2 regions of the Bradyrhizobium betae genome follow, and region 2 is predicted to be linked to the other one. Evidence: riboswitches for the same ligand, from Rfam matches in the RefSeq annotation. Region 2 holds a riboswitch; the other holds the start of a gene.
The links. Region 2 has a riboswitch for S-adenosylmethionine ahead of F8237_RS12885 (O-succinylhomoserine sulfhydrylase). Riboswitches for the same ligand answer to the same signal wherever they lie in the genome.

Region 1 (3,407 bases), 300 kb from region 2:
GCGCAATATCGAGAATGCCGGGATTCGGCACGGGGCGGGACATCTTCAACTCCGGAATGGCAGGCTAGGTTCGCGATTTACGATTTCGGCCCGGTCGGGGGCACCGTATAGCGCGTTGCGTGGCTGCCGACGAGGGCCGTGGAGCGCACCGAGGCCCCCGCTTCGATCAGGGCAGCCTTGATTTTGTCGATGCTGGTTGCGCTGGTGACCGAGACCAGCAGCGCCGCGCCGTCGAAGGCGGTATCGGGCACCGCCACGATCTCGGCGAGCGGCGACAGTGCGCGCGCGACGTCGGCGTTCCACCCGGACACGCGCACACTGAAGGTCTCGACCTCCGTCACCAGGGCGCTGTCGGCGACGCGCGAGATGGCGAACACCGGCAGCGCGGCCGGATGGTCGGCGCGCTCGACGAAGGGCAGCTGCGCGATGATCTTTGGCGCGCCCGCTGCTTCCAGCTCCAGCCACCACGGCGTGCGGCTCGAGGTCGCCGAGACCAGCGCCAGATCGCCCTTGGATTTCGCCACCGCCTCGACCGCCGCCTGCGCGCTGAAATGCGCGACGTAGGGCACCGTGAAGCCGAAATGGAATCGCGCGGAATCGCGCATGGCGGGCTCGCTCACCGAGATGTCGGCATGCACGGAGAACGGCGCCTGGACATAGGTGAAGGTCGAGATGATGACGCGCCAGATGCTCTCGACCGTGTCGAGCGGCAGGATGCCGCGATGACGCTGCACGAGGTCACGCATCATCGCGGCCTCGCGCGCGGGGCGGAATGCCGAGCCGACCTCCTGGGTCTGCTTCACCTGGATCAGGCGGTCGATGATGTCGCCGCGCTGCATCAGCAGGCGGTGCATGCCCTCGTCGATCGCGTCGATCTCCTTGCGCAATTCCTGGAGCGATGGTGGCGCGGGCGGACGTTGGGACATATCTGGCAAGGGAATGTTGAGAGGCGTTCCAATGCGGGCCGGCCAGGTCGATTGGCAAGGTCGGGCCCGCTGCTGTCGAGGTTCTGATTAGGCAGTCGGAGCGGCGAAAGCAAAGAGAAATGCAAAGGGAAATTGGCCCTGCTCTGCCGCCCGGTGAGGGACTATTTTGGTTAATCCGGACCCCGACTTGACGAAAACCGCCCAAGACAGTAGTTTTTGCCTGTTCCGTGGTCATTTGAGCCGGCCGGCTTGCAGCCACGTTAAAAAACTCGCTAAACAGGCCGGGGACGCTTCCGATCCCGGCCGAACCTATCGTTCAGGCCGGGTTTTTCATGGCCTGAATCCAGCGCCGGCTTGGCAACCGGTCGCAAACGAGGTCGATGATGGTTGGCGTCAAGTCGATTCCGAGTCCCGCGATCAGTGCCGACGACCGGTCGCATGAGGTGGATCATCCGAGTTCGCAGGTTGCGCAGTTCGGCGCGGACCAGCCACTGCGGCTCGACTGCGGCGTCGATCTCACCCCGTTCCAGATCGCCTATCAGACCTATGGCGAGCTCAACGCCGACCGTTCCAACGCGGTTCTGATCTGCCATGCGTTGACCGGCGACCAGCACGTCGCCAATTTGCATCCCGTCACCGGCAAGCCGGGCTGGTGGGAAACCCTGGTCGGCCCGGGCCGGCCGCTCGATCCCAACCGCTACTTCATCATCTGCTCCAACGTGATCGGCGGTTGCATGGGCTCGACCGGGCCGGCCTCGATCAATCCCGGGACCGGCAAGGTATGGGGCCTTGATTTCCCCGTCATCACCATTCCCGACATGGTGCGCGCGCAGGCGATGCTGATCGACCGGCTCGGCATCGATACGCTGTTCGCCGTCGTCGGCGGCTCGATGGGCGGCATGCAGGTGCTGCAATGGACCGCGGCCTATCCCAGGCGCGTGTACTCCGCGCTGGCGATCGCCTGCGCGACGCGGCACTCGGCGCAGAACATCGCCTTCCACGAGCTCGGCCGCCAGGCCGTGATGGCCGATCCCGACTGGCACAATGGCAGCTACGCCGATCACGGCATCCATCCGCATCGCGGGCTCGCGGTGGCGCGCATGGCCGCGCACATCACCTATCTCTCGGACGCTGCGCTGCATCGCAAGTTCGGCCGGCGCATGCAGGACCGCGAGCTGCCGACCTTCTCGTTCGATGCCGACTTCCAGGTCGAGAGCTATCTTCGCTACCAGGGCTCGTCCTTCGTCGAGCGCTTCGACGCCAATTCCTATCTCTATCTGACGCGCGCGATGGACTATTTCGACATCGCCGGCGACCATGGCGGCGTGCTGGCGAAGGCGTTCGCCGGCATCGAGACCCGCTTCTGCGTCGTCTCCTTCACCAGCGACTGGCTGTTCCCGACCTCGGAATCGCGCGCGCTGGTGCATGCGCTGAATGCGTCGAGCGCGCGAGTGTCGTTCGCCGAGATCGAAACCGATCGCGGCCATGACGCCTTCCTGCTCGACGTGCCCGAATTCCTCGACATCTCCCGCGCCTTCCTGCAATCGGCCGGCAAGGCGCGCGGGCTCACCAGCAAGGAGGGCTAGCGATGTCCGTACAGGAAGTGCTGCCGCTGGACGGCCTCGCCAAGGAGCAATCCGGCCAGTTTCGCGCCGACCATCTGCTGGTCGCCGGGATGGTCAAGCCGGGCTCGAAAGTGCTCGATGTCGGCTGCGGCGAGGGCGACCTGCTCCAGCTGCTGGAGACCCGCGGCATCGACGGTCGCGGCATCGAATTGTCGCGCGAGGGCGTCAACCGCTGCGTCGCCAAGGGTCTTGCGGTGGTGCAGGGCGATGCCGACACCGACCTCGTCAACTATCCCGACGACGCTTTCGACTACGTGATCCTGTCGCAGACGCTGCAGGCGACACGGCAGCCGAAGGTGGTACTGGAGAATCTGCTGCGCATCGGTCGCCGTGCCATCGTCTCGTTCCCGAATTTCGGCTTCTGGCGGATGCGGCTCCAGCTGCTGGTCGGCGGCCACATGCCGCGCACCGAAAATCTGCCGGCAAGCTGGTACGACACCGCCAACATTCATTTCTGCACCATCAAGGATTTCGTCGAGCTCTGCGACGCGATCGGCGTCAAGATGGAGCGCGCCGAGGCGCTCGATCTCTACGGCCGCCCGCTGCGGCTGCGGATGCCGTGGTGGGTGTGGAACCTGTTCGGCGAGCAGGGCGTGTTCCTGCTGACGCGCGGGCAGGGGAAGTAGTTTCTCGTCATTCCGGGGCGATGCGAAGCATCGAGCTCGGAATCCATCGGCCCACAGCGTTTGCGGTCCGATGGATTCCGGGCCTGCGCCTTCGGCGCATCCCGGAATGACAGCTAATGCCCCGCGAGCGACCTTGGATCGCGCACCGGCCAGCGCCCGGCTTCCACCAGCGTCACGAACCGCTCCACGCTCTCGTTGAACAGCGCGGGCTCTTCCAGGTTGAGCACGTG
Region 2 (3,407 bases):
CTAATCCCGCGCCCGCCTCGCCCTCCCAGACCACAATTGCCGCCACCCACCCATCCGCGGAGCAGCGCGGTATCACCGGGCGCGCGATCGACAGGGTGAAGCAGGTCGCCAAATCCGCGGGCGACATCTTCAACCGCGTGCCGTGTCTCGCGCCGAAGGGCGGCTCGAAGGCGATGGGCTCGCTGCCGCATGTCGCGAACAAGCTCGTTGCCGGCAAGCCGGTCGTGATCGTCGCGTTCGGCTCGTCCTCGACCGCCGGCTATGGCGCGAGCTCGCCCGATTTCAATTATCCGAACCGTCTCGCCACGCAGCTGCGCCGGCAATATCCGACCGCCGACATCACCGTCATCAATGCCGGCGTCGGCGGCGAGGACGCGCCCGAGATGATGAAGCGCCTCCAGACCGAGGTGATCGACGTGCATCCGGATCTCGTGATCTGGCAGGTCGGCACCAACGCCGTGCTGCGCAACCTCGATCCCGGCGACACCGCCAAGCTCGTCGAGGACGGCATCGCCAGCATCCAGGCCGCCGGCGGCGCCGACATCGTGCTGGTCGATCCGCAATATTCGCCGGCCGTCAACCAGCGCAAGGAGAGCGCCGGCAAGATGGTGAAGCTGCTCGGCAAGGTCGCCGAGCTCCGTCACGTCGGCATCTTCCCGCGGTTCGAGGTGATGCGCGACTGGCACGAGAACCAATCGATCCCGGTCGAGAGCTTCGTCATCGCCGACGGACTGCACATGAACGATTGGGGCTACGCCTGCTTCGCCCAGCTCCTCGGCGACGACATCATCCGCTCAGTCGGCCAGATCAAGCTCGGCGTGAACGTGCCCGGCGATGTGCGCGCGTACCGGCCGATGTAGTTCGGTGCCGTGGGGTGGGTTAGGCGAAGCCGTAACCCACCACTGTTCATCTCCGCGGAGACAGAAGAGGTGGGTTACGCCTTGCGGCTAACCCACCCTACGGGTCCGAGTGTGTGGCTCACGCCTTCTCCAGCGCCGCCGTCAGATCCTCGATCAGGTCATCCGCATGCTCGAGTCCTGCGGAGAAGCGGATGAAGCCCTCGCTGATGCCGAGGGCGGCGCGGTCTTCCGGCTTCAGGCGCTGATGCGTCGTGGTCGCCGGATGCGTGACGATACTCTTGGCATCGCCGAGATTGTTGGAGATCTTCGCCAGCTTGAGCTCGTTGAGCATGCGGAACGCACCCTGCTTGCCGCCCTTCACCTCGAAGCCGACCAGCGTCGAGCCGCCGCGCATCTGCTTCTTCACGAGCGCTGCCTGCGGATGATCGGCGCGGCCGGGATAGACCAGCCGCGAAATCTTGGGATGGTCCGCCAGCACGTCTGCGACGCGCGCCGCTGTGTCGGTCTGCGCGCGCACGCGCACGGCCAGCGTTTCCAGGCCCTTGAGCAGGACCCAGGCGTTGAACGGCGAGATCGACGGGCCGGTCTGGCGCATGAAATTATGGAGGTGCTCGGCGACGAACGCCTCCGACGACAGGATGATGCCGCCGAGACAGCGGCCCTGGCCGTCGATGTGCTTGGTCGCGGAATAGACCACGACATCGGCACCGAGAGCGAGCGGGCTCTGCCAGATCGGGGTCGCGAACACGTTGTCGACGACGAGCCGCGCGCCGCCGCTATGCGCGATCTCGGCGATGGCGGGAATGTCGAGCACGTCGAGGGTCGGGTTGGTCGGGCTCTCCAGGAAGAACGTCTTGGTGTTCGGCTTCAGCGCACGCTGCCATTGGTCGAGATCGAAACCGTCGACCAGCGTTGTCTCGATGCCGTAGCGCGGCAACAGGTCCTGGATGACATAGAGGCACGAGCCGAACAGCGCGCGCGAGGCGACGACGTGATCGCCGGCCTTCAGCGGCGCCAGGATCGCGGTCGTCACCGCGGCCATACCGGTCGCGGCCGAGCGGGCCGCTTCGGCGCCTTCGAGCTCGATCATGCGGCGCTCGAACATCGCGATGGTGGGGTTGGAATAGCGCGAATAGATGAAGCCGGGGTCCTCGCCCTTGAACCGCGCCTCGCACTCCTCGGCGCTGTTGTAGACGTAGCCCTGGGTCAGGAACAGCGCCTCCGACGTCTCGCCATATTGCGAGCGCAGGGTGCCGGAATGGACCAGGCGGGTTTCGGGGCGGTATTGCGTGGCGGACGCCGGGGACTTCGACATAGGACCTCCTCTGCGTGACCATCGAAAATGGTCACAAAAAAACCGGCCTGGATAACTTCCACGGGCCGGGATCACAGAGGTCCCCGGCCTGTTTAGCGACTTATTTAACGTGGCTGCAAGCCGGCCGGCTCAAATCACCACGGGATAAGTCATGCTCATATTCCGCAATGCCCTTTTCGTCAAGGCGTCCATCGGATAGCCGTAAAAAGCTGTATTTTCCGCATGTCCGGATACATTTGCCCCTGACGAGGACCCCCGTTTGACGTTCACGGTCGCCGCCGACGCCAATGGTATCCTGCCCGACCGCATGATCGCGGCGATGGCGGAAGCGGGGCTCATTCTGCCCGCTTACGACTTCGTCGAAAGCCAGATCCAGCCGGCGAGCCTCGACCTTCGCCTCGGCGACATCGCCTATCGTGTTCGCGCCAGCTTCCTGCCTGGTCCTGGCGCCACCGTCGCCGAGCGCATCGACGAGTTGAAGCTGCACGAGTTCAGCCTCGCCGACGGTGCGGTGCTGGAGACCAACTGCGTTTACATCGTGCCGCTGCTCGAGAGCCTCGCGCTGCCGCCGGAGATCGTCGCGGCCGCGAATCCGAAGAGCTCGACCGGCCGGCTCGACGTCTTCACCCGCGTGATCGCCGACGGCACCCGCCGCTTCGACATGATCGGCGCCGGCTATCACGGCCCGCTCTATGCCGAGATCAGCCCGAAGACGTTTCCGGTGCTGGTGCGCGAGGGCTCGCGCCTGTCGCAGGTTCGTTTCCGCACCGGCGATGCCATCCTCAATGCCGACGCGCTCGAAAGCTTGCATGCCACCGAGCGTCTCGTCGACATCGACGATGCCGATCTGTCGGGCGGTGTTGCCGTCTCCGTCGATCTGTCCGGTGAGAAGGGAAGCGGCTTCGTCGGCTACCGCGCCAAGCGCCACACCGGCGTTGTCGACGTCGACCGCCGCTCGGGCTATGCGGTGGGAGAGTTTTGGGAGCCGATCTCGGCCCGCCCCGACGGCAGCCTCATCCTCGATCCCGGCGAGTTCTACATCCTCGCCTCCAAGGAAGCGGTGCAGGTGCCGCCCGACTACGCCGCGGAGATGGTACCGTTCGATCCGCTGGTCGGCGAATTCCGCGTGCACTATGCCGGCTTTTTCGATCCCGGCTTCGGCTATGCCGGCGCCGGCGGGCAAGGCTCCCGCGCGGTGCTCGAAGTGCGCTCGCGCGAAGTGCCCTTCATCC

Region 1: another riboswitch for S-adenosylmethionine. It lies ahead of metX (homoserine O-acetyltransferase MetX); the one in region 2 lies ahead of F8237_RS12885 (O-succinylhomoserine sulfhydrylase).

Annotation. Positions count from the first base shown of each region.
Region 1 covers NZ_CP044543.1:2,374,001-2,377,407, reverse strand. Annotated here, with positions in the region: gene hisC (histidinol-phosphate transaminase) at 1-43, opposite strand, end outside; gene F8237_RS11330 (chorismate mutase) at 78-926, opposite strand; SAM riboswitch at 1,144-1,223, shown strand; gene metX (homoserine O-acetyltransferase MetX) at 1,310-2,512, shown strand; gene metW (methionine biosynthesis protein MetW) at 2,515-3,177, shown strand; gene F8237_RS11315 (alpha/beta fold hydrolase) at 3,291-3,407, opposite strand, start outside.
Region 2 covers NZ_CP044543.1:2,677,550-2,680,956, reverse strand. Annotated here, with positions in the region: gene F8237_RS12890 (SGNH/GDSL hydrolase family protein) at 1-860, shown strand, start outside; gene F8237_RS12885 (O-succinylhomoserine sulfhydrylase) at 979-2,175, opposite strand; SAM riboswitch at 2,247-2,326, opposite strand; gene F8237_RS12880 (2'-deoxycytidine 5'-triphosphate deaminase) at 2,435-3,407, shown strand, end outside.